3 regions of the Spiractinospora alimapuensis genome follow, and region 3 is predicted to be linked to each of the others. Evidence: predicted binding sites of a transcription regulator. Region 3 holds the regulator's gene; each other region holds the start of a gene.
What was found. Region 3 encodes HrcA, which represses chaperone genes, less so after heat shock. Its sites were predicted from a motif close to TTGGCACTCTCNNNNNGAGAGTGCCAA; they were not measured.
Positions count from the first base shown of each region.

Region 1 (10,744 bases), 2.6 Mb from region 3:
CGGGCCTCGGTGACCGTGTCCATCGCCGCCGACACCAGCGGCATCCGCAGGGTGATGTTGCGCGTCAGGTGCGTGGTGGTGTCCGCCTCACCGGGGGCGAGATCGGAGTACCCGGGGACCAGCAGGACATCGTCATAGGTGAGACCGGGCGGAAGCAACTTCGCGTCGCTGTCGATGTGCTGGGTCATTGGGTCCTCGGCGCCGACCCACGAGAGGGCGGTCCTGGCGCCGTTCCTCCTTCCAACCGCGGATGGGCCACGAACGGGCGCTGTGTGTTTCAGTCTAGGGGGACGCGCGGGCCTGACGTGGTGAAAAGTACGGACCTGGGGCCCTCTAGACCGCAGTGCGGGCCATCTCACGCAACCGGCCCAGCGCACGGTGCTGCGCGACCCGCACCGCGCCGGCCGACATTCCCAGGGCGCTACCGGTCTCGTCGGCGGACAATCCCACCATGACGCGCAGCACGACCAGGCGGCGCTGCACGTCGGGCAGGGCCCGCAACAGGCTGAGGACTCGCTCCCCCTCGTCGCCGCGTACGGCCGCCTCCTCGGGGCTGGGCCCGACGTCGGCCATCTCGGGCAACGAGTCGGCCAGCCCCCGACAGTCAGCCCGGTCCCGGCGACGCAGGGCGTCGGCCACCTTGTGCGCGGCGATGCCGAACACGAACGACGCGAACGGCCGCCCCATGTCGCGGTAGCGGGGCAACGCGGAGACCAGGGCCACACAGACTTCCTGGGCGACGTCGTCGGAGATGTGGGGGGCGCCCGCGGCTCGGGAGAGCCGCGCCTGGCAGTAGCGCAACACCATCGGCCGCACGAGACGGATCAGGGGCTCCACCGCGCTCAGGTCCCCTTGGAGGGCCCGGGTGGAGAGGTGGGTGAGTTCGTCGCCGAACGGGCCGGTCGACGTCGCGGCGCCGTCCGCCGGTTCGGCGGGGCCACGGGAGCGGTCTCGGCCACGGTGCCGGGGTGGACCGGGGTCCCCGCCCTGGCCACGATGGCCATGCGGGAACGCCGCCGCGGTCTCCGCCTCGGCGGTGTTCGGTCCGGTAGGCGCCGTTCGCAGGCTCAATCCCAGGCCACGGATGCAGCGCCTCGACGATCCGTCACATCACGCAGTGTGCCCTGCCGAACGGACCGGACTGGCACGAATTCGGACAACAGAATGATCACATTCCAGGACCAGATCACACAAAAGCCGCGCCTCTCCCCGTTTCCGGGGAGAAACGCGGCTCTTCCTGTCATACCCGGGAACCCCGCATCCCGCGTTGCACGACACGCGGATTCCCCGGACGACTGTCAGTGGCCGTGGCCGTGCCCGTGGCCGTGACCAGCGGCGTCGTCCTCGTCCTCGGGCTTGTCGACGACGAGCGCCTCGGTCGTGAGCAGCATGCCCGCGATGGACGCGGCGTTCTGGACGGCGGAGCGGGTCACCTTGACCGGGTCGGTGATGCCCTGGCTCAGCATGTCCACGTACTGGCCGGTGGCCGCGTTGTACCCCTGACCGTCACTCTCGGCGATCTTGGAGACGACGACGTAGCCCTCGGCGCCGGCGTTCGCGGCGATCCACCGCGCCGGCTCCGACAGCGCCCGACGCACGATCCGCACACCGGTGGCGGCGTCGTCACCGTCGACGGCGAGCCCATCCAGGGTCTTGGCCGCGTGCACCAGCGCGCTGCCACCGCCGGCGATGATGCCCTCCTCGATCGCCGCGCGGGTGGCGGAGATCGCGTCCTCCAGGCGGTGCTTCTTCTCCTTGAGCTCCACCTCGGTGGCCGCGCCGACCCGCAGGACGCTCACGCCGCCGGACAGCTTCGCGAGCCGCTCCTGGAGCTTCTCACGGTCCCAGTCGGAGTCGGTCGCCTCGATCTCCTTGCGGATCTGGCGGACGCGGTCCTCCACCTCGGACTCCGAACCGCCACCGTCGACGATGGTGGTGGTGTCCTTGGTGATGGTGATGCGCCGGGCCTGGCCCAGTGTGGTGAGGTCGGCGTTCTCCAGGGTGAGGCCAACCTCCTCGGCGATGACCTGGCCGCCGGTGAGGACCGCCATGTCCTGCAGCATCGCCTTGCGACGCTCGCCGAACCCGGGCGCCTTCACCGCGGCGACGTTGAGCGCGCCGCGGATCTTGTTCAGCGCCAGGGCACCCAGGGCTTCACCCTCGACGTCCTCGGCGACGATCAGCAGCGGCTTCTTGCTCTGGACGACCTTCTCCAGGAGGGGAAGCAGGTCCTGCAGGTTGGAGATCTTGCTCTGCACCAGCAGCACCAGCGCGTCCTCCAGCACCGCTTCCTGGCGCTCGGAGTCGGTCACGAAGTAGGGCGAGATGTAGCCCTTGTCGAACTGCAGGCCCTCGGTGAAGTCCAGCTCGAGACCGAAGGTGGGGGACTCCTCGACGGTGATGACACCGTCCTTGCCCACCTTGTCGAACGCCTCGGCGATGAGGTCACCGATCTGCGGGTCCTGGGCGGAGTTCGTCGCCACGTAGGCGATGTCCGCCCGCTCGCCGACCTCGCGCGCCTGGTTCAGCAGGTGCTCGGAGACCGCGGCGCTCGCGGCGTCGATCCCCGCCTTCAGCGACATCGGCGACGCGCCGGCCGCGACACTGCGCAGGCCCTCGCGGACCAGGGCCTGGGCCAGCACCGTGGCGGTGGTGGTCCCGTCGCCGGCCGCGTCGTTGGTCTTGGTCGCGACCTCCTTGACGAGCTGGGCGCCCAGGTTCTCGTAGGGGTCGTCGAGTTCGACCTCCCGCGCCACGGTCACACCGTCGTTGGTGATCGTGGGCGCGCCGAACTTCTTGTCGATCACCACGTTGCGGCCGCGCGGGCCGAGCGTGACCTTCACGGTGTCGGCGAGGCGGTCCACCCCTCGCTCCAACGACCGGCGGGCTCCCTCGTCGAATTCCAGGATCTTCGGCATTGTCGTCCTCGTGTTCTCAATGCGGCTCGGGGCGCCTCGGCGCGGTCCGGCCCTGTGCGGACCGTGCGCCGGGAGGCGGTCAGAAAGCGGTCACAAACACGTCCGTCCCGCCCGGCACGCTGCCGGCCGGGACGGACGCCCTACAAGAACCGTGGGTCCCTGTTACTACTTCTCGACAACCGCGAGCAGGTCACGGGCAGAGAGCACGAGGTAGTCCTCGTTGTTGTACTTGACCTCGGTGCCGCCGTACTTGCTGTACAGGACGACGTCGCCGACCTTGACGTCCATCTCGGCGCGCTTGCCGCTGTCGTCCAGGCGACCCGGGCCCACGGCCAGGACCTCGCCCTCCTGCGGCTTCTCCTTGGCGGTGTCCGGGATGACCAGGCCGGAAGCGGTCTTCTGCTCGGCCTCCAGGGTCTTGACGACGACGCGGTCGTCCAGTGGCCTCAGTACGGTCTTGTTAGCGGTGGCGGTCGACACGGTGACCTCCCCCTTCAGTTGCTAATCACACGTTGCTGTTCTCACGATGCACATTCACGAAAGGCATGCACAAAAGGGGCGACCACGGCGGCCTGTCGTCGCGGGTGCCAGACCAGCCTCGTCGCTATTAGCACTCAACACCCGAGAGTGCCAATACGGAACAGTAGCCGGGCCCAAAGCCTCAGTCAAACGGCCAAGACGAACGAGCAGAGAAGGAAACACGCAGGTGGAAGCGGGAACTGATGAGGCGGAGCGCGAGGCCATCGACGCGTTCCGCGCACTGCGTACACCGGTTGGGCAGGAGCTCCTCACCTGGCTCGACGACCAGCACGGTCGGGACTCCGACGATCCGTTGCGTCGTGCGGCGCGGGCGCGTCGCGCCGTCGAGACGTGGGCCACGCCCCTGCCCGTCCCCGTCACCGACCTCGTGGGTGCGGCGCTGACCCAGGACGAGCTCCGGCGCCGCGGGGAACGCAAGTGGGGACCGCTGGCCCGCCGCCTGTACTTCACCCCGAACGGTCTGGAGCAGGCCACCCGGGGGTCGGTGGCGCGCTACCGGGCCCGACGCGTCGCGGCGCTGCTCGGCGACCCCTCCCGCCCGGTGGCGGATCTCGCCTGTGGGATCGGCGCCGACCTGCTCGCGCTCGCCTCGGCCGGCGTGACCGTGCGGGGCGTGGACCGTGACGCGCTGACGGTGGAGGTCGCCCGGGCCAACGTGGACGCGCTGGAGCTCGACGCCCGGGGCGCGGTGGAGCTCGGGGACGTGACGGCGTTGGCGCGACGCCCCGAGGAACTGGCCGAGCGCTACGCGGCCGTGTTCTGTGACCCCGCCCGACGCGCGGCTCGAGGACGCGTCTTCGACCCCCGTTCCTACTCCCCACCGTGGGACACGGTGCTCACGCTCGCCCACGCGGCACCCGGCGCCTGTGTGAAGGTCGCCCCCGGGATCGCGCACGACCTGGTTCCACCCGGTACTGGGGCCGAATGGATTTCGGTCGACGGCGACCTCAAGGAGGCGGCGTTGTGGTTCGGCTCGCTCAGCGACGGCACGCGAAGGGCGACCCTCCTCTCCGAGAGGGGATCGGCGGACGCCCTCGATCTCTCCGCCCCCCTCTCCCACGCGGAGCCGGACGCCGACTCGGCACCGGTCACCCTGACGGCCGACCCCACCCTCGGCGATCCGCCGGTCGCGGAGGTGAAGGGGTTCCTGTACGAACCGGACGACGCGGTGATCCGCGCGGGTCTCGTCGCGGAGGCCGCGGCCGTGGTCGACGGCGCCCTGTTGGACCCACGGATCGCCTACATCACGGGTGACGCCCTGGTGGACACGCCCCTGTGCCGCGCCTTCGCGGTGACGGCGGTCATGCCGTTCTCCGTCAAACGGCTGCGCGCGGCGCTGCGTGAGCGGCACGCCGGAACAGTAACGATTAAGAAACGCGGCTTCGCCGCGGATGTGGACAAGTTGCGCGCTTCGCTCCGCGTCGACGGCCCGAATTCCGTCGTCGTTGTCCTGACGCGTGTCGGCGATCGACCAATCAGCATCCTGTGTGACGAGGTCACGACGGTTTAGCGGACGAGAGCTGTCCCCGTCTGGGCGCGGAAGCGGCATTCGAGAGGTACCAAAAATGCATTCCGGTCCTTGATGGGTGGCCCCGTTCCGATTTCGGCATTGTCACCTCTTCTGATCGCACCGGGCTCCTATCGTTAGACTGTCCGTGCCCGACCGATTTCACGGTTGGGAATGTCCGTGCCAGCACACTGGTCTGGGCTGCGCGGAAAAACCGCCTCCACATCGCGCCGCAGGGAACCCCCCAGGGATGCGCGCGTCATGGAGCCTCCGCCCCGGAACGGCCCTCCGGGCGGCGATCGATCCACCCATCCACGTGAGCCCGGTGGGTGGGAGGCGCAACACCGAAAAGGAGCACCTCGGTGGACCACCTGAATCAGAACTTCCTCAACGGGGGAGAACAGACCGGGATCTCCGACCGAATGCGGGATCTTCTCTCCCGCGCCGCGCAGGACCAGCTCTCCGAACAGCAGTCGCAGGGCGCCGTCACCGAGGAGATGCGCCAGCGCCTCGAAGGCGTGGAGTGGCTGCTGCGCGAGTTTCGGGAGCGCGAGTTCTCCGCACTCGCCCAGGCGGTGACCACCGTTCAGGGGCAGTTGGAGGAACTCACTGGTCGGCCCCCGGAATGGGCGGAGACCCTCGCCGAGCACATTGACCGTGTCGGTGAACGTATCGCGCCGCTGTCGGAGCTTCCGGCGATGCGCGGCGGAATCGACGGCGTCACCCAGAACCTCGACACGGCGCTGGGCCGGTTGGAGACCATCACCGAGGCCAACCAGCGCACCGCCGACCAGCTCGAGGCCCTCACCTCACGGGTCGACACCCTCCAGAGCACGCTGGAGGCCCGGGCCGGGCAGCTCGACACCGCGGTCGAGGCCCTGACCGAGCGGGCCACCGCGCTGGAGTCCTCCCTCTCCGCCCTCAGCGAGCGGACGCGGGAACAGCACGAGGCCACGACCGCCCGCGCCGACGAGCGGCACGAGGAGCTCACCGCCAAGGTGGACCAGAGCGCCCAGCGTCTCACCACCCAGGCCGAGGAGAACCACGCCGAGGTCACCGCCGCGGTCAGCGACACCAGCAACGCGTTGACCACGCTCTCCACCGAGACCCAGAGCCGGGCCGGCGACATGGCGAACTCCATCGCCGAGCTGCGCACCGAGTTCGGGGAGAAGCTGGACGTCGCCCGCGCGGAACTGCGCCAGCACACCGACCACCGGCACGACTCGCTGGCCACGGCGATCTCCGAGCACGTCACGGCGCTCACGACCCACTCCGACGAGCAGCGAAACGCACTCGAGGCGGTCGTCAGCGAAGCCTCCTCCGCGGTCGCGCGACTCACGGAGTCGACCGAGGCCCGGATCACCGAGGTGCGGGAGATGGTGGATGCCTCCGCTCAGGCCCTCACCGAACGGTTCGAGCAGGACCGCGAGGCCGTGGGAACGCGGGTCGACCAGCACCTCACCGAGATCACCGACCGCACCGAGCGGGTCCGGGAATCGCTGAGCACCAACTTCGAGACGGCGATGACCAAGCTCAGCGAGCGCGTGGACACCTTCGAGGGCCACTGGGAGGGCAGCTTCCAGGGCCTGGAAGGCAAGATCGACGCGGTGAATGGCCGGCTGGACGGTCTCGACGGTCGTACCGGCGGGATCGAGGGCAAGTTCGAGGGCGTGCACGGGCACTTCGAGGGCGTGGACGGCCGCCTTGAGGCGCTGGACGACCGGCTGGAGTCCCTCAGCCAGCGCCTGGGCCAACTGCCCGCCACGCTTGAGGTCAGCGAGGTGCACCGGCGGCTCAGCGTCCTGGAGGACCGGCCGGTCGTTGACCACTCCGACCGCTTCGACGGGCTGGACCGCCGCCTGGGCGACACGCTGGACCCACTGCTGGAGGAGCTGCGCCGTCGTCCCGACCGGCACGAGTTCGAGGAGACGGTGAGCGACGCCGTCGAGACGTCGCACGACGACATCACCAAGCGCCTCGCGGCGCTCGAGGAGACCATGCTGGCCCTCGCCGAGGCGCTCCTGCGTCCCGGCCGTGACGGCAAGAAGGTCGCCAAGAACGCCGCCCGTCGCGCCGTCGAAGAGGACGACGACGAGGACTGATCTCCTCATTCCCCCATGCATGACACGAAGGGGGGATGGACGACCATTCGTCCATCCCCCCTTCTTCGTGTGTCAGGTAGCCCCGTCGTCACCGCTCGCCCCGCTGGGGTGTTGCGTCGGGCGTGAGGGCGGATGCCGGTGCGCGCCCGCCGGCAGGCCCCGCGCGACACCGACGGCCACCGTGTCGAACTCGGCGGCGTGGCGAACGGCGGACTCAGCTCCTGGACCACGAAGCCACGGAGTTGGCTGTCGATCGCGGCGACGGCGTGCGCCGCCATCGGGACGGAGAACCCGCCGTCACGCAGGGCACCGGGGACAGCGCCGTGGTGGGGGGCAGGGTCGCCGGCGTGTTCGCCGCGGGAGTCCAGCGGGCCCACGGCCTCGGGATGGCGACCCGACGTAGGCCGAGGCGACCCGAGCAGGGGCATGGCCGTCCTCCAGTCGGCCTCCGGCTCTGTGGCGCGATCTCCACAGCGTCCACCATCCCGTCGAGGCCGTCCCTGCCGGATACGTGGTTATGGAGCGACATCGCCTCCACGCACGGCCCGGCGGCGATCGCCCGCACGTCACTACCGAGGTGCCCTTCTCGTCGGCCAGCGCGATCGCGGCAGGTGACCACACGTTCCCTACCGAGCGGAGGTCGTTCCGCCGTCCCAGTGAGTTCACTCGTACGTCGTCGCCGCATCCGGGAAGACGGGGCAGTACCAGTACTCGTCCGGCCGTACGAGGCCCCCGCCATCGTCGGGCGCCTCACCCCCAGCGCGCGAGCTCACGCGGAGCGATGAGGGGAGGAACTCTCGAAACGGGGCCCCGGACCGCGCGTCTTACGCGGCGAGGACCTGCTGGACCGGGAGCGAGGTGTCGGTGGCGAGGTCCAGGGCAGACGGGGGAAGGCCCGCGGCGACCACCTCGGCGCCGAGGGCGGCGATCATCGCGCCGTTGTCGGTGCACAGGGCCGGTCTGGGGACACGCACCTGGATGCCGGCCGCCTCGGCGCGTTCTTCGGCGAGGGTGCGCAGACGGGAGTTCGCGGCGACGCCCCCGCTGATGACCAGGTGCTCGACGCCATGGTCGCGGCAGGCGTCGACGGCCTTGCGGGTGAGAACATCGGTGACGGACTCCTGGAACGCGGAGGCCACCTCGGGGACGGAAACCGGGGACCCCTGGGCCTCGGCGTCCTCCGTCCACCGGGCGACCGCGGTCTTCAGGCCGGAGAACGAGAAGTCGTAGGTGCCGTCGCCCCACTTGCCGCGGGGGAAGCGGAGACTGGCGCCCACGGCTTCTCGCGCGGCGCCATCGATGCGTGGACCGCCGGGGTAGCCCAGCCCGAGTAGGCGCGCCACCTTGTCGTAGGCCTCACCGGCGGCGTCGTCGACCGTCTCACCGAGCAGCCGGACATCGGTCGCGAGATCGCGGACCAGCAGCAGGGAGGTGTGCCCGCCGGAGACGAGCAGCGCGACCACCGGCTTGGGCAACGGTCCGTGTTCTAGCTGGTCGACGGCGACGTGCCCCACCAGGTGGTTCACTCCGTACAGCGGCTTGTCCAGGGCCAGGGCGTAGGCCTTCGCCGCCGAGACCCCGACGAGCAGAGCCCCCGCCAGGCCGGGGCCCGCGGTCACGGCGATCGCGTCGACGTCGCGGAGGGTGACACCGGCGCGGCCCAGCGCCCGGTCCATCGTGGCGGGCAACGCCTCCAGGTGCGCGCGGCTCGCCACTTCGGGGACGACTCCACCGAACCGGACGTGCTGGTCCACACTTGACGCGACGTCGTCACCGAGCAGGGTGCAGCCGCGGACGAGCCCGACCCCGGTCTCGTCGCAGGAGCTCTCGATGCCCAGCACCAGTGGTTCGCCGGTCATGGCTAGTCTTCCCCTCGATCGTTGTCCACGGCGCCCACGGACGCTTGCTGTCGACGCATCACGACACTGTCGACACCATCTCGGTAGTAGCCCCGCCGGACGCCGATCTCGGTGAACCCGAACCACTGGTAGAGCCGTTGCGCGCGCGGGTTGTCGGAGCGCACGTCGAGGAACACGTCGGTCACCGCGAGCCGTTCGGCCTCGGTGAGCAGCGCGGTCAGCAGGGCGGTGCCCACTCCGGATCCCCACCAGCGTTCGTGGACGGCGATGGTCTGGACGTCGCCCTCGGGGGGCACGTAGCGCAGGCCGGCGTAGCCGATCACCGCGGGCTGGTCGGGTTCGGGGTCGACGATCTCGGCAACCTGGTAGTAGCGGCCGTCCGCGCGGAGCTCGTCGCGGAACATGGAGGTGCTCCAGGAGTCGGCGGGAAAGAGCCGGCGCTCCAGGTCCAGCACGCGTGGGAGGTCGTCGGCGTGCATGGGGCGCAGTCGGTAGGCCGGGACGGGCGTCATTGCTGCTGCCATTGTCGGACTCTCTTGGTGGCCCCGGGAACTTGTGCGTCGGGGCGTCGCAGGTACAGCGGATGTGGCTCGGGCAGTGGGGCCCCGGTGACCAGACGCTCCACGGCGAAGGTTCCCAGCGCGGCCGCGGTCGGATGCGTCGGCTCCCACGAATCCTGCCCGGCTCCGAGGGTCTCCGGGTAGAGCGCCGCGCCGGCTCCGATGACGGGCAACCCTCCGGTCTCCACATCGGCGGGTCGGTCGACGGCGATGTCCCCCACCCGGGTGTCGGCGTCGGTGTAGCGCGCCCAGAAGACTTCCTTGCGGCGGGCGTCGGTCGCGGCGACGAACGGTTCCGTGCGCCCGGACGACTTCGCGAGGGCGTCGAGGGTGGGCACGCCCACGCACGGGATGCCCAACGCGTCACGCAGCGCGTGGGCGGTGGCGAGCCCGACCCGAAGTCCGGTGTAGGGGCCCGGTCCGATCCCGACGGCGATGTGGGTCAGGTCGGTCATGGTGGCCCCGGCCGCGCGCACCACGTCGGCGATGCTCGGGGCCAGCAGCTCACCGTGCCGCCGCGCGTCCACGGAAGTCCGCTCGGCACGGACCGTGGCGTCGCCGCCGTCCACCGAGCACACGGCGACGGTGACGGCCGGGGTGGCGGTGTCGAACGCGAGGAGCAGCACTCGGGTCACCTTTCCTGCGTCGCGGGGGTGTCGGCCCAGCGGGCTCCGACGCCGGTGAGGGTCACGGTGCGCGTGTCGTCGGAGTGGCGAACGATGCCGACCTCGAGGCGCTCCGAACCCAGGTGGTCCGCCACGCCCTCACCCCATTCCACGATGGTGACCGAGTCCGGCATGGTCGCGTCCAGGTCCAGGTCCTCCAGCTCGTCGGGGTCCCCGAGCCGGTAGGCGTCGACGTGCACCAGTGCCGGGCCATCGACCAAGGACGGGTGACGTCGGGAGAGAGCGAACGTCGGGGAGGTGATCGGCCCGCGCACCCCAAGGCCGGAACCGATCCCCTGTGTGAGCGTCGTCTTGCCGGCACCGAGCGGGCCGGACAACACGACGACGTCGCCGGGGCGGAGGCGTTCGGCGAGTTCCCGACCAAGGTCACGCATCGCGGTGTCGGTCTCCGCGGTGCGGGTTTCCACACTGGACACGTCATCCAGGGTAGGCAGGTTCCACACCTCCTCGGACACCCTCCTGAGATCGCTCCCTCATCGGCGATACAGCGCGAGAAGCGGTTTGAGCGGGAACAGTTCCCCGAACCGGTGATCGCGGGTCCGTCGAAGCCGGACGGCGACGGCGGGAGCTTG
Region 1 covers NZ_CP072467.1:4,267,784-4,278,527, reverse strand. Annotated here, with positions in the region: gene guaB (IMP dehydrogenase) at 1-188, opposite strand, end outside; gene shbA (RNA polymerase sigma factor ShbA) at 334-1,071, opposite strand; gene groL (chaperonin GroEL) at 1,299-2,918, opposite strand; gene groES (co-chaperone GroES) at 3,084-3,398, opposite strand; gene J4H86_RS20005 (class I SAM-dependent methyltransferase) at 3,625-4,968, shown strand; gene J4H86_RS20000 (hypothetical protein) at 5,328-7,067, shown strand; gene tsaD (tRNA (adenosine(37)-N6)-threonylcarbamoyltransferase complex transferase subunit TsaD) at 7,892-8,926, opposite strand; gene rimI (ribosomal protein S18-alanine N-acetyltransferase) at 8,929-9,438, opposite strand; gene tsaB (tRNA (adenosine(37)-N6)-threonylcarbamoyltransferase complex dimerization subunit type 1 TsaB) at 9,435-10,112, opposite strand; gene tsaE (tRNA (adenosine(37)-N6)-threonylcarbamoyltransferase complex ATPase subunit type 1 TsaE) at 10,118-10,546, opposite strand; gene J4H86_RS19975 (YdcF family protein) at 10,646-10,744, opposite strand, start outside.
Region 1: the regulator HrcA is predicted to act here: its motif matches at 3,526-3,552, upstream of groES (co-chaperone GroES).

Region 2 (10,744 bases), 1.6 Mb from region 3:
GACTGACGAGGCGGCTCAGAAACCCCGAATTCCTCAGCGTGTTCTGTACTGGGACGTTGGTTTCCTACCCGACGTTCCACGGACCGCTCCGGGGGCCGGGGCAAACGGCGGGGGCGCTCAGCCCACTCGGGGCGTCCAAGGCCCGCCGCGGCCGAGGGGCGGCGTCGCTGCTCCCAACGCGGGAGTCAACCGGAACCACTGTATGTGCAGACCGACCAGACTTGTGTCATCGTGCCGGGAATCACGTGCGCCCCAAGAGGCGTCCGGATCCCCTGCCACCATGACGTACGAACCGCCCGCCGGTCACCCTTCCGCGCCGACTCCCGAGGCGATGTCGGTCCGAACCCGCGCCCCACGGAGCTCGATTCGTTCCACGGCAGCATAGGCGCTGGCCCGGGCCGTGGGAACATCGGCACCCGTCCCGACGACACTGAGGACGCGTCCCCCGGCCGTCGTGATGTCATGGGCTCCGCTCCACGCGGTCCCGGCGTGGAGCACGTAGGCACCGGCGACCTCCTCGGCCGCTGAGATTCCTGTCACGAGGTCACCGGTCACGGGGTCGCTCGGGTACCCGTCGGCGGAGACGACGACCGTCACCGCCGCGCCCGGCCGCCACTCCAGGGTGGTCTGGGGCGGGAGCCCGCCGGTCGCGGTGGCGAGAAGCAGCCCGCCCAGGGGAGTGGCCAGCCGGTCCAGGACCACCTGCGTCTCGGGATCGCCCAGGCGGGCGTTGAACTCCACGACCCGGGGGCCGGAGGAGGTGAGGGCCAGGCCGACGTAGAGAACACCCTGGTAGGGGATGTCCCGCCGTGCCATCTCCGCGATGGTGGGCCGCACGACCTCCGCCATGACCTGGTCCACGAGATCGTCCGGCACCCAGGGGACGGGGGCGTAGGCTCCCATCCCTCCGGTGTTGGGTCCCAGGTCGCCGTCCAGCGCGCGCTTGTAGTCCTGGGCCGGAAGCATCGGAACGGCGTTGGTTCCGTCGCTCAGGGCGAACAGTGAGAGTTCCGGCCCGTCGAGGTACTCCTCGATGACGACCTTCTCGTGTCGGCTGGCGTGCTGTTCGGCCTCGGCCATGTCCTCGGTCACCACGACGCCCTTACCGGACGCCAGACCGTCGGCCTTGACCACATACGGCCCGCCGAACTCCTCCAGCGCGGCCCGCACCTGCGCCGGTGAGTCACAGGTGCGCGCGGACGCGGTGGGTACGCCGGCCGCGCGCATGACCTCCTTGGCGAAGGACTTGGACCCCTCCAGACGGGCCGCCCGCGAGTCCGGGCCGAAGCACGGCACACCGTAGTGGCGCAGCTCGTCGGCGACCCCGGCGACCAATGGGGCCTCCGGACCGATCACCACGAGGTCGGCCCGGACCCGTCCGGCGAGTTCCCGGACGGCCACCGGATCGGTCACGTTCACGACGTGGTTCTCACCCAGCGCGGATGTTCCGGGGTTACCCGGAGCACAGTGCAGGCTGACGACGTTGGGATCACGCGAGAGCGCTCGCGCCAGGGCATGCTCGCGGCCACCGCCGCCGAGGACAAGGACCTTCACAGTGCTGAGCCTATTGGTTCGGTGTCGATGGGTGAGAGGAATGGGTCACACGAGGGAACGCAGTTCCAGGGTCTGCTCGCGCCCCGGCCCGACGCCCACCGCGGAGATTGGTGCTCCGGAGAGCTCGGCGATGGTGTTCACGTAGTCCTGGGCGTTCTTGGGAAGGTCCTCGAAGCTCCGCGCCAGGCTGATGTCCTCGCCCCATCCGGGGAACGACTCGTAGATGGGCACGGCCCGGTGGAACTCCGTCTGGGTCATCGGCAGCTCGTCGTGGCGGACCCCGTCGACGTCGTAGGCCACACAGACGGGGATGCTCTCCAGGCCGGACAGGACGTCCAGCTTGGTGAGGAAGAAGTCGGTGATCCCGTTGACGCGGGTGGAGTAGCGCGCGATGGGGGCGTCGAACCACCCGCAGCGGCGATTACGACCCGTCGTCACGCCGTATTCGTGCCCGCTCTGGCGCAGCCAGTCACCCATGTCGTCGGTGAGCTCGGTGGGGAAGGGGCCCGCGCCGACCCGGGTCGTGTAGGACTTCAGGATCCCCACGATCTTGCTGATCCGGGTCGGGCCGATGCCGGCGCCGGCCAGCGCCCCGCCGGAGGTCGGGTTGGAGGAGGTGACGAACGGATAGGTGCCGTGGTCGACGTCGAGCAACGTCGCCTGGGACCCCTCCAGGTACACGGTCTTGCCCTCGTCGAGCGCCCGGTTGAGGGCGAGACTGGTGTCGGCGACGTAGGGGCGGAGCTGTTCGCCGTAGCCGAGGTACTCGTCGAGGATCTGCTCCAACTCCAGGCCACGACGGTTGTAGATCTTGGTCAGGGTCTGGTTCTTGTCCGCCAGCGCCAGCTCGAGCTTCTTGCGCAGGATCTTGGGATCGAACAGGTCCTGGACGCGGATGCCCACGCGAGAGATCTTGTCGGCGTAGGTGGGGCCGATACCGCGGCCGGTGGTGCCGATCCGGGACTTGCCGAGGAAGCGCTCGCTGACCTTGTCCAGCGCCCGGTGGTAGGGCATGATCAGGTGCGCGTTCGCCGAGATGAGGAGGCGCTCGCAGGTCACGCCACGTTCCTGCAGCCCGCGGATCTCCTCGAACAGCACCGCGGGGTCCACGACCACGCCGTTGCCGATGACCGGTACGACGTCGGGCGAGAGCACGCCAACAGGCAGGGAGTGCAGGGCGTAGTGCTCCGAGTCGATCACGACGGTGTGCCCGGCGTTGTTTCCGCCCTGGAACCGCACCACGTAGTCAACGCGATTCCCCACGAGGTCAGCGGCCTTGCCCTTGCCCTCGTCCCCCCACTGGGCGCCAATGATGATGATCGCTGGCATCCGTGACTACCTCAACATTCTGGTTGTCTCCCGGCGTGGTGCCCATGGTGTGTCGCTACGACGTCGGGGGGCACGAAAACGACCCCCGGCGCAAGAACACACCAGGGGCCCTTGCGAATTGAGGCTACACGATGCCTCCGGCGCGCCTCGGTTCGGCCATCGCGATGGCCTGCTGCGATGGCGTCCGCGAATCGCGGCAGGGCGTCAGCCGAGCGCACGAAGCTGGTCGGCGAACCATCGTTGTGGCGGGAGAGCCGCGGCGGCGTGCGCGAGCCGCTCCAACCGCCGTGCCCGTTCGCCGCTGGGCATGATCAGCGCGCGGTGCAGCGCCTCGGCGGTCTCGGTCACGTCGTAGGGGTTGACCATCAGCGCGTCGTCGGCGAGCTCGTCCGCGGCGCCGGCCTCCCGGGAGAGGACCACCACGGCGTCGTTGTCCGACAGCAGCGGCCCCTCCTTGGCGACGAGGTTCATCCCGTCCCGGATCGGGTTCACCAGCAGCACGTCGGCGATCTGGTACGCGGCGAGCGAGCGCGGGTAGTCGTCGGTGACCTCGAGCAGCAACGGAGTCCAATCGGAGGTGCCGAACTCGTCGTTGATGTCCTTGGCCAGCCGTGTGACCGCCTCGGTGTAGTCGCGGTACTCGGTGATGTCGGTGCGGCTGGGGTAGGCCGAGGCCAGGTGCACGACGCGCCCGTGCCACTCCGGGTGGGTCGCCAACAGCTCGCGGTAGGACTCCAGGCCCCGCACGATGTTCTTGGAGAGTTCGGTGCGGTCGACCCGGACGATGAGCTTGCGCTCTCCGACGGCCTCCTGGAGCAGGCGGCGCCGCTCCGCCACGTCCGACTGGGCGGCCCGCTCCTTCAGCCCCTCGGCGTCGGCGCCGAGCGCGTGCACGCCGACGCGGACGACGCGGCCACCGATGCGGATGGTGCTCTCGCGGCGGTCGACGTCGGCGTCCAGGACGCTGGCACAGCAGTCGAGGAACGCGTCGGCCCAGCGTTGGCTGAGGAAACCGAGGTAGTCGGCGCCGAGCATGCCCTCGAGTAGCTCACGGCCGACCGCCGTCGGCAGGATCCGGAAGTACTCCGGGGGCGCCCACGGAGTGTGGGAGAAGTGGGTGATGCGCAGGTCCGGTCGCCGGTCGCGCAGGAGACGCGGAACCAGGGCGAGGTGGTAGTCCTGCACGGCCACCTTGGCGCCCTCGGCGGCACCGGTGGCCAGGGCGTCACAGAACGCCTTGTTGTAGGCGCGGTAGTCCGCCCACACCCCCTGGAAGTCGGTGTCGAACGCCGGGTTCGTGGGAGTGTCGTACATCATGTGGTGCACGAACCACAGCACGGAGTTGGCGACCGTGGAGTAGGCGTTGGCGAAGGTCTGCGGCGCGATGTCCAGCATGCGCACCCGGCCGGCGCCGAGGTCGGGGTGCGCGAGGTCCAGGCGCCCCTCCGGCGCGCTGCGTGCGGCCTCCCGGTCCAGTTCGGTTAACGCCGCGCAGACCCACAGGGTCTCGGTCCCGGGGTCCGCGCTGACCGCACTGAGTCCGGACACCAGACCCCCACCGCCGCGACGGGCGCGGGGGGACTTCGATGCCTCGTCCAGAGTGAAGGTCGCGGGCCCCCGGTTTGAAGCGACGAGGATTCGGGCCTTGTCCACGTGTGCGACCACCTCTCACGCATCGGCCTAAGTCTTGTCAATCGAGGCTATCCCGGCATGACGGGACAACGGGTGCACGGGTTGCGTGTCGTGCCGTTTCATGGTCCTGCGTACCCCACTTTGGTGACGCTACAGCCCCGTCAGCTAAGGTGTGGAGAAATAACAACCGAATAGTGCTCATCCAGAGGGGTGGAGGGACCGGCCCGACGAAGCCCCGGCAACCATCTTGGCTGACAGGTTCGCGATGACGCGGACGCGGCCGAGGCAGGTGCCAACTCCGGCCTGTGGTCAAGGTGGCCACGGGGAAGATGAGGGGAGCTGCCTCGCATGGCGATCACCGCCACCGAATCGCACACGACCGTCACCCGTCCCTTCGGACCCGCCTCCGCTCTCTCGTGTCGTGAGTGCGGCGAGCGTTACGAGATTGGGCCGCGTTTCGCGTGTGAGCAGTGTTTCGGGCCACTCGAAGTGGCCTATGACTTCTCCGGCGTCTCCATCGACGCGATCAAGAGTGGACCCCCGTCGATCTGGCGGTACGCGTCCCTCCTTCCCGTTCCGGCCGACGTCGCCTCCCGGCCCAACATGGCTCCCGGCTTCACGCCGCTGGTTCGCGCGGACCGGCTCGCCGCCGAGTTGGGCCTGCGTTCCCTGCACGTCAAGGACGACTCCGCCAACCCCACCCACTCCTTCAAGGACCGTGTGGTGGCGATGGCGGTGGAGGCCGCGCGCGCGTTCGGCTTCCACACCCTCTCCTGCTCCTCCACCGGCAACCTCGCGGGCGCCGTCGGTGCCGCGGCCGCGCGGGCGGGCCTGCGCTCCTGCGTGTTCATCCCGGCCGGCCTGGAGGAGGGCAAGGTCGTCATGGCGGCCGTCTACGGCGGCCGTGTCGTGGCGATCGACGGCAGCTACGACGACGTCAACCGGTTCTGCTCCGAGCTCATCGGCGATCCCGCCGGCGAGGACTGGGGCTTCGTCAACGTCAACCTGCGGCCCTTCTACGCGGAGGGGTCCAAGACCCTGGCCTACGAGATCGTCGAGCAGTTGGGCTGGCGTCTCCCGGAGCAGATCATCATCCCGATCGCGTCGGGATCCCAACTGACCAAGATCGACAAGGGGTTCCGCGAGCTCATCGAGCTGGGGCTCGTCGAGGACACGCCCTACACCGTCTTCGGGGCCCAGGCCACCGGGTGTTCGCCCGTGGCCAAGGCGTGGGAGGCGGGGCACGACGTGGTGCAGCCGGTGAAGCCGGACACCATCGCCAAGTCCCTCGCCATCGGCAACCCGGCGGACGGGCCCTACGTGTTGGACGTGGCCCGACGCAGTGGGGGGTGCGTGTCCCACGTGTCCGACGAGGAGATCGTCGACTCGATCTCGCTCCTCGCCCGGACCGAGGGCATCTTCGCCGAGACCGCCGGGGGCGTGACCACCGGCGTGCTGCGACGTCTGCTCGCCGAGGGAAAGCTGGACCCGAACAAGGAAACCGTCGTCCTCAACACCGGTGACGGGCTGAAGACCCTCAACGCGGCGACCGCGGGGGTGTCCGCCACCATCGCTCCGTCCCTCGAGGCGTTCCGGGACGCGGGCCTGGCGCACTAGCGGGCGCGCCGGTACACACCGGTCAACAAAAGTCAGATGCTGCGAGCGAGGAGAGTAACGAAGCGATGAGCGGCGTGAACGTTCGGGTCCCCACCATCCTGCGGACCTACACCAGTGGTGAGTCCGAGGTAACCGCGTCCGGTGCGACCCTGCGCGAGGTGCTGACCGACCTCGAGACCAACTATCCCGGGATCTCGGCGCGGATCCTCGACGACTCCGGCAAGATCCGGCGCTTCGTGAACGTCTACGTCGGCGACGAGGACGTGCGCTTCGCCTCAGGGGTGGAGACCGCGACCCCCGCCGGCAGCCGGGTGTCCGTCGTCCCCGCCGTCGCCGGGGGCTGAGCCGCCGATCCGTCCGGACAGGGTGAGCTGTTCCGATCCCCTGGGGTTCCCACCACGCGTGGGTCGACGCCCCAGGGGATCGTTGTTCTCGGCCCTTCTCGGTGGCGTCGTCTTTTGCCAGCTCGCCGGGTCGAGGGCGGTGGTCGCAGGGGATGACCTGTGCCAACGCGTGACGGTAGCCTGGCACCGGAGCATTTGCACTCGCCCGGGGGGAGTGCTAAAAAGGCGTTAGCACTCCATGCTTTGGAGTGCTAATCATCAGGCTCGGGGCGACGAGGCCACGACCGTCGGCAGAGGGGTTGTCGGACAGGTCGGGTCGTCCGTCGCGGGCGTCGGCTCGAACCTACTGCGAACCAGCCCGGTACTCGGGAGGACCAACAGTCTCATGGCAGCCAAACTGATCGCGTTTGACGAGGAAGGCCGGCGCGGCCTTGAGCGCGGCATGAACCAGCTCGCGGACGCCGTGCGCGTCACGCTTGGCCCCAAGGGCCGCAACGTCGTTCTGGAGAAGAAGTGGGGCGCCCCCACCATCACCAACGACGGTGTCTCCATCGCGAAGGAGATCGAGCTCGAGGACCCGTGGGAGAAGATCGGGGCCGAGCTCGTCAAGGAGGTCGCGAAGAAGACCGACGACGTCGCCGGTGACGGGACCACCACCGCCACGGTGCTCGCCCAGGCCATGGTTCGTGAGGGGCTGCGCAACGTCGCCGCCGGCGCGAACCCCATCGGCCTCAAGCGTGGCATCGACGCCGCGGTCGGCCGTCTGAGCGAGGAGCTCGCGAACCTCTCCAAGGACATCGAGACCAAGGAGCAGATCGCCTCCACCGCGTCCATCTCCGCCGGCGACAGCCAGATCGGCGAGATCATCGCCGAGGCGATGGACAAGGTCGGCAAGGAAGGCGTCATCACGGTCGAGGAGGGCCAGACCTTCGGGCTGGAGCTCGAGCTCGCCGAGGGTATGCGCTTCGACAAGGGCTACATCTCGCCGTACTTCGCCACCGACCTGGAGCGCATGGAGACGGAGCTTGAGGACCCCTACATCCTCATCGTCAACTCCAAGATCTCCAACAACAACGAGTTCCTTCCCATCGTGGAGAAGGTCCTCCAGGCGGGCAAGCCGCTGATGGTCATCGCCGAGGACGTCGAGTCCGCGGCGCTGCAGACCCTGATCGTGAACAAGATCCGCGGCACCTTCAAGTCCGTCGCGGTGAAGGCTCCGGGCTTCGGTGACCGCCGCAAGGCGCAGCTCGCCGACATCGCGGTGCTCACCGGTGGCCAGGTCATCACCGAAGAGGTGGGCCTCAAGCTGGAGAACACCGAGCTGGAGATGCTGGGCCGCGCCCGCAAGGTCGTCGTGACCAAGGACGACACCACCATCGTCGACGGCCAGGGCGACGCCGAGGCCATCTCCGGCCGGGTCAACGAGATCCGCAGCGAGATCGACCGGACCGACTCCGACTACGACCGCGAGAAGCTGCAGGAGCGCCTGGCGCGCCTCGCGGGCGGTGTCGCGGTCATCAAGGCCGGTGCCGCGACCGAGGTGGAGCTCAAGGAGCGCAAGCACCGTATCGAGGACGCGGTGCGCAACGCCAAGGCCGCCGTCGAGGAGGGCATCGTCTCCGGTGGAGGCGTGGCCCTGCTCCAGGCCGGCGGGCCGGCGTTCGAGAAGCTGGACGTTGACGGCGACGAGTCCATCGGCGCCGGCATCGTGCGGCGCGCCATCGAGGAGCCGCTGAAGCAGATCGCCGAGAACGCCGGCCTCGAGGGCGGCGTCGTGGCGGAGAAGGTCAAGAACCTCGAGCCGGGAATCGGCCTGAACGCCGCGACCGGTGAGTACACCGACCTGCTCAAGGACGGCGTCATCGACCCGACCAAGGTGACCCGTTCCGCGCTGCAGAACGCCGCGTCCATCGCTGGCCTCTTCCTCACGACTGAGGCGGTTATCGCCGAGAAGCCGGAGAAGGAGAAGGCCGCCGCGGACCCGAGCGGTGGCATGGGCGGTATGGACTTCTAGTCCCACCCCCACGCTCACGATGGGCGGCACCCCTGTGGGGGTGTCGCCCATCGTCGTATGATCGGCGAAACCATTCCCCCAGTGGAAGCGTCAAAGTCGCCGTGCAGGATTTCTTCACGACCGTTCCCCTGGTGGTGCGTCAGCCGCAAGGGGGTTTCGGTACCCTCAGCGAATACCACTGCTACGACCAGTGGGGCCGTCAGGTCGCCCACGTCCGCGAGGTGGGCGTGGACGCCGCGATGCAGGTGTTCCGGGTGATCGGCCCCCTCGCCGGCGCGAGCCACCAACGACGCGTCGTCGTGTCCGACGGGTGGCAACGACCCCGCCTCTACATCCACAAGGAGTGGTCGTTCGGTGCGGCTTCCACCGTGGTGCAGGCGCCCGACGGGTCGATCGTCGGCAGGATCCACCAACAGTTGCGGTTGTTGCAGGCGGAGTTCCACCTCAAGGACGCCCACCAACAGCACCTCGGGACGATCCAGGGCGACCTCTTCGCGCACGACTTCCAGATCTTCGACGCCTACCAGCACGAGATCTGTCGCGTGAACCGTCGCCTGCAGGGGCTCGCCGAGGTTTTCACCACGGCCGACACCTACGTCGTCTGGAGGCGCTACCTGGACCTCCCCGAGCCACTGCTGACACTGGTGGTCGCCTCCGCGATCGTCATCGACCTGGTACTCCACGAGGGATAGCCCAGGACCACGAGGCGAGCGGGAGACCCCGTGCTGGTCCAGCCCCGTGGTCGTACCCGGTGCGTGTACGGTGAACCTGCCGTGTTCGCGGAACCCCTCTGTGCCGTCACCCCCTGGCGGTGCTGCGAAATCGGAAAAGAGTTGCCATGGAGAATCTCTACGGCTCCCCTGTGCTCATGGTTGAGCAGCCGCGCCGGCTCATGCCGGACAGCCACTACAACGTGTACGACGGGAACGGCTATCCCACGGCACACGTACGGGAGTTGATGCCCACCGCACAGTTCCTCGGGGGTGGTGGGCGGTACCGTCCGCACCGGTTCGGCCTCTTCTCTCCCGAAGGCGAACCCATCCTGGTCCTCGACAAGCCGTGGCAGAACGGTCTGCCGAACATCTTCGTCACCGACGCGCACGGTGGCCCCGTCGGCTGCATCGTGCAGGACGTGCGTTTCGCGGGTTCCCGATTCTGGCTCCAGGACGCCCACGGCCAGAACATCGGACGGATCGAGGGCGACTGGGGCAACTGGCAGTTCCAGGTGTTCGACGGGCACGGTCAGCCGGTCGCACAGATCGACAAGCAGTACACGGGTCTGTTCAGCGGGCAGTGGAACGTCGAGGACCGGTACTCCCTGCAGTTCCACTACGATCCCGACGAGTGGCTGCGCCTCCTCGTGGTCGCCAGCTCCGTCACGATCGACGTGCTGCTGCACGACTTCAAGCGTGACTCCAGCTTCTACGCCTTCGGCCACTCGAACATGTGGTCGGGCGACCCGTTCTTCTACGACCGCCGGGGGTTCTGGGGCCCGCGTCACGGCTGGGACGGATACTTCGGCTACTACGGTCCGCGTTGGTACGGGCGCCGTTACTACGGCGGGCGCTTCCACGGAACCCGCCGCTATGGGCCCCGGTGGCGCTCCGGACGTTACGTGGGCGGCGGCTACTACCGTCCCCGGCCGGGAGTCCGATACCGGCCGCAGGTGCGCCGGGGCGGGTTCCGCCCCGCGCCGCGGGTCGCCGGTCGACCGGTGGCGGGCAAGGCCGGCGGTCGGCCCGCCGCGGCCCGGTCCGGTGGCGTGGTGCGGGGTGGGCCGTCGGGTAGCCGGCGCGGTAACGACGGGGTCGCGCGCCGCGGCTCCCGCGCCGCACCGCGCCCGGGTGGGTCGACGCCCGGCGGGCAGTTCGGCGCCGGTGTCGGCGGTCGGTCGTCCTCGGCGCGGAGCGGGCCGGGAGTCGCCGCGCGTCGATCGGCCAGTGGCGCGGGACCGCGCGGACAGGCCTCCGGGGCCCGGAGCGGCCCTCCCGGGGTCGCCGCCCGCCGGAGCGCGAGCGGTGCCTCGCCGCAGCCACGCGGCCAGGCCAGCGGGGGCCGGGGAGGCTTCGGTGCCCCGACGCCGCGTGGCCGCCCCTCGGGTGGGCGCGCCGGCGGCTTCGGCGTCGGACGTTCCTCTGGTGCCGGACGTTCGTCCGGCGGGGGACGTTCCTCCGGTGGCGGCGGACTCTTCGGCGGCGGCGGTGGTCGTTCCGGTGGTGGCCTCTTCGGAGGAGGTGGTGGCGGAGGCCGCCGG
Region 2 covers NZ_CP072467.1:3,294,587-3,305,330, reverse strand. Annotated here, with positions in the region: gene purD (phosphoribosylamine--glycine ligase) at 304-1,554, opposite strand; gene J4H86_RS15230 (adenylosuccinate synthase) at 1,600-2,883, opposite strand; gene J4H86_RS15225 (alpha,alpha-trehalose-phosphate synthase (UDP-forming)) at 3,088-4,536, opposite strand; SAM riboswitch class I at 4,711-4,851, shown strand; gene thrC (threonine synthase) at 4,864-6,132, shown strand; gene J4H86_RS15215 (MoaD/ThiS family protein) at 6,198-6,476, shown strand; gene groL (chaperonin GroEL) at 6,862-8,490, shown strand; gene J4H86_RS15205 (phospholipid scramblase-related protein) at 8,592-9,182, shown strand; gene J4H86_RS15200 (LURP-one-related/scramblase family protein) at 9,329-10,744, shown strand, end outside.
Region 2: the regulator HrcA is predicted to act here: its motif matches at 6,671-6,697, upstream of groL (chaperonin GroEL).

Region 3 (10,744 bases):
TGGACATCGAGCGCGAACGCGGCATCACCATCAAGTCGCAGGCGGTGCGCCTCCCCTTCCAGGCGGTGGACGACGAGAGGTACCTCCTTAACCTGATCGACACCCCCGGTCACGTGGACTTCAGCTACGAGGTGTCGCGCTCGTTGGCCGCGTGCGAGGGCGCGGTCCTGCTCGTGGACGCGGCCCAGGGCATCGAGGCGCAGACCCTCGCCAACCTCTACCTCGCGCTCGCGGGAGACCTCGCGATCATTCCGGTCCTGAACAAGATCGACCTCCCCGCCGCGCAGCCCGACAAGTACGCCGCGGAGCTCTCCGGGATCATCGGCTGTGACCCCTCGGAGGTCCTGCGGGTGAGCGCCAAGACCGGCGAGGGTGTCGACGAACTGCTCAACGAGATCGTGCGGCGGGTCCCCGCTCCGACCGGAGACGCGGATGCCCCCGCCCGGGCCATGATCTTCGATTCGGTCTACGACACCTACCGCGGCGTGGTCACCTACGTCCGGATGGTGGACGGCCAGCTCAACAGCCGTGAACGCATCGCGATGATGTCCACCAACGCCTCCCACGAACTGTTGGAGGTCGGTGTCATCTCACCGGAGCCCACACCCGTGGACCGTCTCGGCGTCGGTGAGGTCGGCTACCTCATCACCGGTGTGAAGGACGTCCGACAGTCCCGCGTCGGTGACACGGTCACCACCGCGGCCGCGATGTCCAAGAACCGTCCGGAGATGCTCCCTGGCTACCAGGAGCCCAAGCCCATGGTGTTCTCCGGGCTGTTCCCCATCGAGGGTTCGGACTATCCGGTACTGCGCGACGCCCTGGAGAAGTTGCAGCTGAACGACGCGGCCCTCGGCTTCGAGTCCGAGACGTCCGCCGCGCTCGGCTTCGGGTTCCGGTGCGGGTTCCTCGGGCTGCTGCACCTGGAGATCACCCGGAGCCGCCTGGAGCGGGAGTTCAACCTGGACCTGGTGTCCACGGCCCCCAACGTGAGCTACGACGTCACCCTGGAGGACGGCGAGGAGTTCCACGTCACCAGCCCGGCCGACTTCCCCACGGGGAAGATCGCCGACATCCAGGAACCCATCGTGAAGGCGACACTGCTCACGCCGGCCGAGTTCGTGGGCGCCATCATGGAGCTGTGCCAGAGCCGGCGCGGCACATTGGACGGTATGGACTACCTCTCCGAGGACCGGGTGGAGATGCGCTACACCCTGCCCCTCGCCGAGATCGTCTTCGACTTCTTCGACCAGCTCAAGTCCCGAACCCGGGGGTACGGCTCCCTCGACTACGACGCCGCCGGCACCCAGTCCGCGGACCTCGTCAAGGTGGACATCCTGCTGCAGGGCGAGACCGTCGACGCGTTCTCGGCGATCGTCCACAAGGACAAGGCCTACTCCTACGGTGTCGAACTGACCAAGAAGCTGCGGGAACTGATCCCCCGGCAGCAGTTCGAGGTCCCGATCCAGGCCGCCGTCGGCTCCCGCATCATCGCGCGGGAGAACATTCGCGCCATGCGCAAGGACGTGCTGTCCAAGTGCTACGGCGGTGACATCTCTCGTAAGCGCAAGCTGCTGGAACGCCAGAAGGAGGGCAAGAAGAAGATGAAGATGGTGGGCCGGGTCGAGGTCCCCCAGGAAGCCTTCATCTCCGCCCTGGCGACCGACAGCGGCGCGGAGAAGTCGAAGGGGTAGCCGGTGCCATCGGTGCCCCTGGGTGGGGAACCCGTACCTCCGGACGGAGCGCTGCCGGCGGACGCGTACACGGACCTGGAGCGGGACGACTTCGGTGTCTATGTCCACGTGCCGTTCTGCGCCACCCGGTGCGGGTACTGCGACTTCAACACCTACACCGCCGAGGAGCTGCGAACGGGGCGGGGACCCGACGCCGTGACGGCGACCCGGGAGAGCTACGCCGACACCGCGCGCGGCGAGATCGCTCTCGCCCGGCGGGCACTGGGCGACGCCGCGCCCCCCGTGTCCACCGTTTTCTTCGGAGGCGGGACCCCCACTCTGCTCCCCCCGGAGGATCTGGGGCGGATCCTCGTCGGCATCGACTCCGCGTTCGGGTTGGCCCCCGACGCGGAGGTGACGACGGAGGCCAACCCGGAGAGCGTGGACGCCGACTCGCTGAAGCGGCTGCGCGACCACGGCTTCACCCGTGTCTCCTTCGGCATGCAGAGCGCCAAGAGTCGTGTCCTGGCCACGCTGGACCGGCACCACACGCCGGGCCGCGCGCTCGACAGTGTGCGGTGGGCGACGGAGGCCGGGTTCGAGCACGTCAGCCTGGACCTCATCTATGGCACGCCAGGTGAGACCGACGCCGACTGGGAGGAGTCGGTCCGCGCCGCCGTGGACGCGGGTCCGGACCACATCTCCGCCTACTCGTTGATCGTCGAACCCGGGACCCGCATGGCCACCCAGGTGAGACGGGGCGTGCTGCCCGCACCGGACGAGGACGCCCAAGCCGAGCGCTACCTCGCCGCCGACGCCATCCTCACCGAGGCGGGATACACGTGGTACGAGGTGTCGAACTGGGCTTCCCGCCCCCAGGCGCGTTGCCGCCACAACGCGCTGTACTGGACCAACGGCAACTGGTGGGGGGTCGGTCCAGGCGCGCACAGTCATGTCGGGGGCACTCGGTGGTGGAACGTGAAACACCCCGCCACCTACGCCGGTCGACTGGCCGAGGGCGTCAGCCCGGCCGAGGCGCGGGAGGTGTTGACCGAGGCGGAGCGGCGATTCGAGCACGTCATGCTGCGGTTGCGCCTGGCCGAGGGGTGCCCGACCGAGCTCCTGACAGACGAGGGCCTACGGTCCGCGCGCACCGCCGTCGCCGACGGTCTGCTCGAGGCCGACGCGCTCGTGGCGGGACGTGCCGTACTGACGCGACGTGGGCGGCTCTTCGGCGACGCCGTCGTCCGATCCCTTACGTGACCAGCCGCAGACTGACGGGATAGCGGTACCACTCGCCTCGGTTGCCCGCAAGCGCCGCCAGGACACAGAGCACCAAGTCCACGAGAACCACGACCACCAGCAGCGGGATCCCGACGGGGAAGACGGTCAGGGCCATGGCCACCGCGCCGGCGACCAGGACCGTGATCTGGAAGTTGAGGGCCTCGGTCGCGTGGTGCCGTACGAACGCGGACTCCTCCCGCTTCAGCAGGTAGGCCACCAACGGAACCACGACGCTGAGCAGAAGCCCGCCCACATGGCACACGACGGCGAGGAACTGCTCGTCGACCCGTGTCCGTCGTTCCGGAGCGCCGGGCGCGGACTCGTCCGAACCGTCCGGGGACTCGTCGGTACCGCCGTCACCCGGATCGCCGCCCGCCCGGTCGGAAGGACCCGGTTCCCGCGAGGAGGGGCCGGGACGGCCGTTCGAATCAGGGGGAGTGTCGTCCTCCCACTCCTCGTCATGACCCCCCATGACCCCTCCTCGGGTACGCGACTCTCGGTTACTTCACGATACGCACCGCGACAGGATAGCGATAGAGCTGGCCCCGCGCGGCCCGAATGGCGCCAAGGATGCCGAAGACGATGCCGACCGCCCACACCACGGCGATGAGCACGGAGCCGATCGGCGACTGCGCCGGAGCGAACACCCCGAGCCCGAGGTACAAGAGCCACATCGGGATGTAGGCGATGAGCAGTGTGATCTGGAAGTTCAGCGCCTCCGTGGCGTGACCGCGCAGGAAGGGCGACCCGCTCCGCCCGACCAGGAAGACGATCAGGGCGGGCAGCCAGCCGAAGCACGACAGGATGACACCGCCGAGGTGCGCGACCATCGACAGGGTCCGGTCCTGGGAACTGTGCGCGTGCGTGTCCTCCGCGGCCCCGTAGGGACCGGGAGCTCCGTGCGACGGGTAGCCCGGCGCCGGCATGTAACCGGGGACGTCGGGTACCGCACCCTGGCCCGGAGGCGGTTCCTGCTCCCCACCGTAGGGGGACGCGGCGTGTGGTGGTATCCCGTACGAAGGCTGTTCGCCCGTCGGTGGACCGGTCGGCGCCGGCTGTCCCGGTTCCCCCTGTGGACCGTCGGCCCCCGGCTGGTCGGGCTGGCCCGACTGTCCGGTGTCGTCAGGCATACCGGACTCGGCCGAGACGCCGAACGGTCCGGACTGGCCGGCGGGCTGGTCCCACGGCGCCGACGTGGGTCGGTCGTCGAAGGGCCCGGGCTGTCCCTGGGACCCGGGCACGTCCGGCCGTGCCGGCTCCTCCGGTGGGTGGGACTGCGGGGGCTGTCCGGACGCCTGTGACGGCTCACCCCAGGGGGGCTGCCCACCGCTGTGTCCGCCGCTCTGCCACCCCGCGTACCCACCACTGGGGGAACCGCTCGCCGGGTCCCACGCTCCCGCGTTGCCCGGGGACGCCTGGGGGGTCCGAGGGTCCACCTGTCCGGGCGACCCGCTCGGCCACCCGGGGGGACCAGGGTGTCCGGGGTAGCTGGGCTGACCGTGGGGTGGTGAGGGGTACTGCTGACCGCCAGGAGGCCCGGCGGGCTGTTCCCACTGGGGCTGCCGATCGTAGGGCGAGTAGGGCTGTCCGGGTGGAGGCGCGCTCGGGTGCCCCGGCTCCTGCGGATAGCCGCCGTACTGCGGTGGTGGAGGCGGGGGTGCCGGGTGGGCGGGCTGACCACCGGTCGGGTACGGCGCGGGGTGCGCGGGTTGCCCACCCGTGGGATACCGCGGTGGTTGGCCGTAGGACGGCTGCTCACCGGTCGGCGGGTTCGGCGGGGTCTGCCCCCAACCGGGCTGCTGCCCCGGGTATCCCGGCTGACCGGGCTGTCCCGGTTGCTGGGGCTGGCCGGGACCTCCGGGAGGTCCGGGTGGCGGCTGTGCGGCCGGCCCGTACCCCTGCGGATAGCCGGCCCCCGGGTGACCCTGGTCCCCGTGACCCCCGGGTCCCGCGGGGGTGTCCCACACGGGCTGTTGGGGAGGGTGTTGTCCGTACCCGGGGTCGCCCGCGGGCTGGTTCCACTGCGGCGGCTGGCCGTAGGGCGGCTGGCCGGGGTACGGCGGTTGCGGCTGGTAGGCACCGGGACCCGTCGGGGGCGGATGGTCCCCGTTGGGCTGGTGGTGACCGCCCTCGTCCTCCGGCCGTTCTCCTGGTCTGTCGGCTGGTGTTTCAGTCAACGGTCATCCTCGGGCGTGGTCGACGGATCCCTGCTCTGGCCTCTGCTGCCGCGTGGTTGCGCGGAACCACGGTGATCATGATGCCCCTTCGGACGCGGATTCTCAGCCGCGCCACGACCGTCCCACCCTATGGCGAATCCCTCGCGAATAGCGGGAGTCCGGCGGTGGCGGTGTCACTCGGCGATCCGCCGTTGGCGAACACGACGTGACATCGTCCTGCGCTGCGCGGCCTATGGCGTTTGGTGTGTTCGGCGCGGCTGTGCCGCGTGGCCGCCCGCGGCGTGGCGTGGGGCCGGCCAGGCCCGGGGTGTCGGGTCGTCCTAGGACCCCGAGCCGTCGAGGTCGGTGACGAAGTCGATCAGCTCCTCGACGCGTCCGAGAAGCTGGGGCTCAAGGTCCCCGTAGCCACGAACGCTACCCAGGATATGACGCCACGCCTCGTGTTGCTCCATCGGCCACTTCAGCGCGCGCAGAACCCCGGTCTTCCAGTCCAGGCCGCGGGGAACGTCGGGCCACGCCTGGATCCCCACCGCCGAGGGGCGCACCGCGGCCCACACGTCGACGAACGGGTGACCGGTGATCAGCACGTGGGGGTGGGCGACCTGAGCGGCGATGCGCGCCTCCTTGGAGCCCGGGACCAGGTGGTCGACCAGGACACCCAGCCGTCGTCCCGGGCCGGGACCGAACTCGGTGACCAGGCGCGGTAGGTCGTCGACGCCGCCGAGCGGCTCCACGACCACACCCTCCACGCGGAGGTCGTGGCCCCAGATGTGTTCCAGGAGCTCCGCGTCGTGGGTTCCCTCCACGTAGATCCGGCTCTCCCGCGCCACCCGGGCCGGAGCGTCGGGGACGGCGAGCGACCCCGACGCGGTGCGGACGGGGGCGCTGGGGGCGTGGACCGGCTGGACGAGTGTCACGGGGCGGCCGTCGATGAGGAACGCCGCCGGATCGAGTGTGAACACACGCTCGCGACGGTGTCGGTCCTCCAAGGTCACGCTGCCGCGGTCCCATCCGGTGACGGCTCCACAGAATCCGTCGATGGCCGACTCCACGACCAGCTCGTGCTCCAATGGCACCTGGGGTATCTGTCCGGCCCGAGGCCGGCGCCAGTTGCCAGCCAGGACGTCGTCGCCGTACCGGTCGTTCATCCGCACATCGCCGGATTTTACCCGTCGTCGGCGATCCGCCGTCGGACCGATTGGGAACTGATCGGCCGCGCCGCGTAGGATTAGCACTTAGGGGCAGTGAGTGCCAACGGGTGCCCAGGAGGGGGTGAGCGTGCTCGACGACAGGAAACTCACGGTGCTGCGTGCAATCGTTGAGGAGTTCGTTTCCACCAACGAGCCCGTCGGGTCCAAGGCGTTGGCCGACAGGCACGCTCTCGGTGTGTCCTCGGCGACCATCCGCAACGACATGATGTCGTTGGAGGAGGAGGGCTACCTCGCGCAGCCGCACACCAGTGCTGGACGCGTGCCCACCGACAAGGGCTACCGGCTTTTCGTGGACCGGCTCTCGGCGGTGAAACCACTCTCCGGAGCCGAACGACGGGCGATCGAGACCTTCCTCTCCGGGGCGATCGACCTCGACGAGATCGTGATGCGTACGGTACGGCTGCTTTCCCTGCTGACACAGCAGGTCGCGGTCGTGCAGTACCCATCGCTGACGAAGTCCTCGGTCAAGCACGTCGAATTGGTCCCGCTCGCGCCGCGCCGCGTCATGATGGTCGTGATCACCAACACCGGTCGGGTCGAACAGCGCGTCATCGAGGTACCGGAGGAGGCCGAGGAGTCCGCGGTCGACCACGTACGCACGATGCTGAACACCGCGGTGGTGGGCCGGTGGCTCAACGACGTGCCCGAGGCCGTGGACCAGCTTCCCGCGCAGGTGGAGCCGAGCGAACGTCCCCTCCTGAGCGCGGTGCTCAGCGTTCTGCTGGAGACCCTCGTCGAACGCAACGAGGAGAAGATCGTTCTCGGTGGCACGGCCAACCTCGCGGCCGACGATTTCTCCAGCAATCTGCGGGATCTGTTGGAGGCCTTGGAAGAACACGTCGTCCTGATTCGTTTACTGGGTGAGGCGGGCGACCCGTCTATGCTGACGGTGCGTATCGGGGCGGAGAACCCCCACGAGGGATTCCAGACGACGTCCATCGTGTCGGCCGGTTACGGCGTGGGGGACAGTTCCCTGGCCCGGCTGGGTGTCGTCGGTCCGACCAGGATGGACTATCCCGGCACGATGGGAGCGGTGCGTGCGGTGGCACGGTACGTGGGGCAGATCCTTGCCCAGCAGTGAGTCGATGCCTCAGCGACAGTCAGAGTCAACCAGCGGGAAGCGTCGGAGCCTTTAGTGTCCAGAGACTATTACGAGATCCTCGGTGTGCGTCGCGACGCGAGCAAGGAGGAGATCAAGAAGGCCTACCGTCGGCTGGCACGTGAACTGCACCCGGACGTGAACCCCGATCCGGCCGTGCAGGAGCGCTTCAAGCAGGTCACGCAGGCCTACGAAGTCCTGTCCGACCCGGAGAAGCGCCAGATGCACGACGCTGGTGTCGACCCGTTCGCCCCCAGCGGCGGCGGCTTCGGCGCCGCGGGCGGATTCCCCTTCGACGACATCATGAACGCCTTCTTCGGTCGTGGGGGCAACGGCGGCCGGACCGCGCGGGACCGCCGCCGCGGCCGCAACATCCGGGTTCGCGTCGAGCTGGACCTCGCCGAGACCGCGTTCGGGGTGACCAAGGAGGTCACCTTCCCGATCGCGGTACGGTGCGAGACCTGTTCCGGTGAGGGTGCCGCGCCCGGGACCCACCGGGAGACCTGTGGGATGTGCGCGGGGCGGGGCGAGGTGTCGCAGGTCGCGCGTTCCTTCCTCGGCCAGGTGATGACGACCCGCCCCTGCCCCCAGTGCTCCGGTATGGGCACGGTCGTCACCGACCCCTGCGCGGACTGCTCCGGGGAGGGTCGCGTCCGTGACCGGGTGACCCGTACCGTGCAGATTCCCGCCGGGGTCGAGGACGGTACCCAGATCCAGCTCGCCGGTGAGGGTGAGGTCGGACCCAACGGCGGTCCACGCGGGGACATCTTCCTGGAGATCGTGCAGCGCCCACACGCGGTGTTCGAACGCCACGGTGACGACCTGCACTGTGCCATCGAGATCCCCATGACGGCCGCCGCGTTGGGCACGATCGTTCCCATCGAGACACTGGACGGCGAAGAGGAGATCGACCTGCGTCCCGGGACGCAGTCCGGTCACGTGATCCGCAAGAAGGGTCTGGGCATCCGGCACCTGAACGCTCCGGGCCGCGGCGACCTCCTGATCCAGGTCACGGTGGAGACCCCGACCAAGCTCGACGACGAGCAGGAGAAGCTGTTGCGCTCGCTCGCGGAGATGCGGGGCGAGGAGCACGTGCCCGGCAAGCTCAGCCCGGGCGGTTCGGGGCTGTTCTCGCGGCTGCGTGAAGCCTTCAATCCCACACGGTAGGGGCACGTGACCGCGCCACTCTTCCTGACCGACACCGAAACGCTGTCCCACGACCGGGTGACACTGGCCGGTAAGGAGGGACGGCACGCGGCCACCGTCCGGCGGATCGCCGTGGGCGAGACGGTCGACCTCACCGACGGCGAGGGCGCCAGAGCGCGCTGCGAGGTCATCGAGGTCGGCCGCGATACCGTCGTCTTCGCGGTCCGTGACCGATGGAACGAGATCCCTCCCGAGCCCCGACTCACCGTGGTGCAGGCCCTGCCCAAGGGCGACCGCGGTGAACTGGCCGTGGAGCTGATGACGGAGGCGGGGGTGGACCGACTCGTTCCGTGGCAGGCGCAACGTTCCATCGCCAAGTGGCAGGGCGAGCGCGCGGCCAAGGGGACCGCGAAGTGGCGCGCCACCGCCCGCGAGGCCGCCAAGCAGTCACGGCGGTCACACCTGCCCGTCGTCGAGGACCTGTATCGCATGGAGTCGGTGGTGGACTCGCTGCGGTCGGCCACGCTCGCGCTCGTGCTGCACGAGGACGCGTCACGGCGCCTGACGGAGGTGACCCCGCCGACCAGTGGCGAGGTCGTGCTCGTGGTGGGTCCGGAGGGTGGGTTCACCGACACCGAACTCGCAGCGTTCACCGACGCCGGTGCGCAACGCGTCGCCCTGGGGACCTCGGTCCTGCGCACCTCCACCGCCGGTGTCGCCGCCCTCTCGGTGCTGCAGGCCCGCTGCGGCCGGTGGTGACACCGAAGGCTCGGTGCTCGGGGGACAGGGGTGAACCTCCGCACGGTGCCCGCGGTGTTTCCCGCGCGGCGCCAGTGACGGGACGGACCACACGGACCACACGGACCGTGGAGTTCCGCGGCGGGGAACACCCAGTCGTCGGGCCGACGTGGTCTCGCCCCGAGCCCCCAGGACCAGCGCGTTCACGGCCCGTCCCACGTCCACGTGTGTCCCGCGAACTGAGCGCCCCGTGGTCGACACCGGGCCGGACCTCCGCGCGACGCCGACGGTCCGGCGGCTACTCCCGGCCGGGCAGGGGGACGGGCGTGTTCTGCGTCGGCTCGGTGTCCTGGTCCGGGGTGCCGTCGTCGGAGTCGTCGAAGCAGTGATCCGGGATGTCACCGTCGGCGTTGGGCCGGTCGGACGGGGACGCGACGAGTGTCGGGTCGTCCTCGGGTGCGGGGCAGTCCTCCAGGACGGTCGGGTCGGTGTCGCCCTCCTCCCCTTCCTCGGGGGTGGTGGTGGGCTCCTCCTCGGCCGGTGTCGTGTCCCCGCCCTCGGGGGTCGGGTCGGCGGGATCGCTCTCGGGGGCGTCGGTCGGTGCCGTCGCCTCCTCGTCGTCGGTCGTCGTCTCGCTCTGCGTCGCCACGGGGCCGGCCTCGTCGTTGTTCGCCGGGGCGACCTGCTCGCGGAGGGCCGGCGCTCCGAAGAGCACGGAGCCCACGATCGCCAACGCGCCCGCGACCGCGGCGGCCGGACGCAGCCATGTCAGCCAGGAGAACCCGCGTCGGGCGGTGCGTTCCTGGATCTTCTGGAGTCCGTCCCCGGCGGGTTGGACGTGATCCACCTCGGCTCGGAGGATCTCCCGGAGCCGGCGCTCCTCGTTGTCGTCCAAGTGTCCACTCATCAGGTTTGCTCCAGAACCCCGCGTAGCGCGGCGATGCCACGCGCGGTGTGGCTTTTCACCGCACCGCGGCTGATGCCCATCGCGTCGGCGATCTGGGCTTCAGAGAAGTCCCCGTAGTATCGCAGGACGATGGCTTCGCGTTGTCGTGTGGGTAGCGTGCGCAAGGCGTCGATGACGGCGGTGCGTTCGAGCTCCCCGAGTGCCCCGTACTCCGCGCTCGGCGCGTCGGGCATGCTCTTGGGCGCGTACTTCTCGACCACCGCCCGGTGGCGGAGGACGGAACGAGCCCGGTTCACGACGGATTGGCGCAGATAGGACAGGGCCTTGTTCGGGTCGCGGAGGCGGCGCCACGCCCCGTGCATGGCGACGAACGCGTCCTGCACGACTTCCTCGGCCGTGGCGAAGTCCCGGACAAGCAGGGCCGCCAGCCGTACCAGCGGTCGATAGTGCTGGCTGTATAGCTGGGTGACGGCTTGATCGGCATCCCACACGACCGACACCGTAGCCGCAGG
Region 3 covers NZ_CP072467.1:1,669,103-1,679,846, reverse strand. Annotated here, with positions in the region: gene lepA (translation elongation factor 4) at 1-1,691, shown strand, start outside; gene hemW (radical SAM family heme chaperone HemW) at 1,695-2,933, shown strand; gene J4H86_RS07760 (DUF4870 domain-containing protein) at 2,926-3,426, opposite strand; gene J4H86_RS07755 (DUF4870 domain-containing protein) at 3,455-5,131, opposite strand; gene J4H86_RS07750 (DUF3097 domain-containing protein) at 5,452-6,279, opposite strand; gene hrcA (heat-inducible transcriptional repressor HrcA) at 6,410-7,423, shown strand; gene dnaJ (molecular chaperone DnaJ) at 7,478-8,608, shown strand; gene J4H86_RS07735 (16S rRNA (uracil(1498)-N(3))-methyltransferase) at 8,615-9,346, shown strand; gene J4H86_RS07730 (hypothetical protein) at 9,624-10,232, opposite strand; gene J4H86_RS07725 (SigE family RNA polymerase sigma factor) at 10,232-10,744, opposite strand, start outside.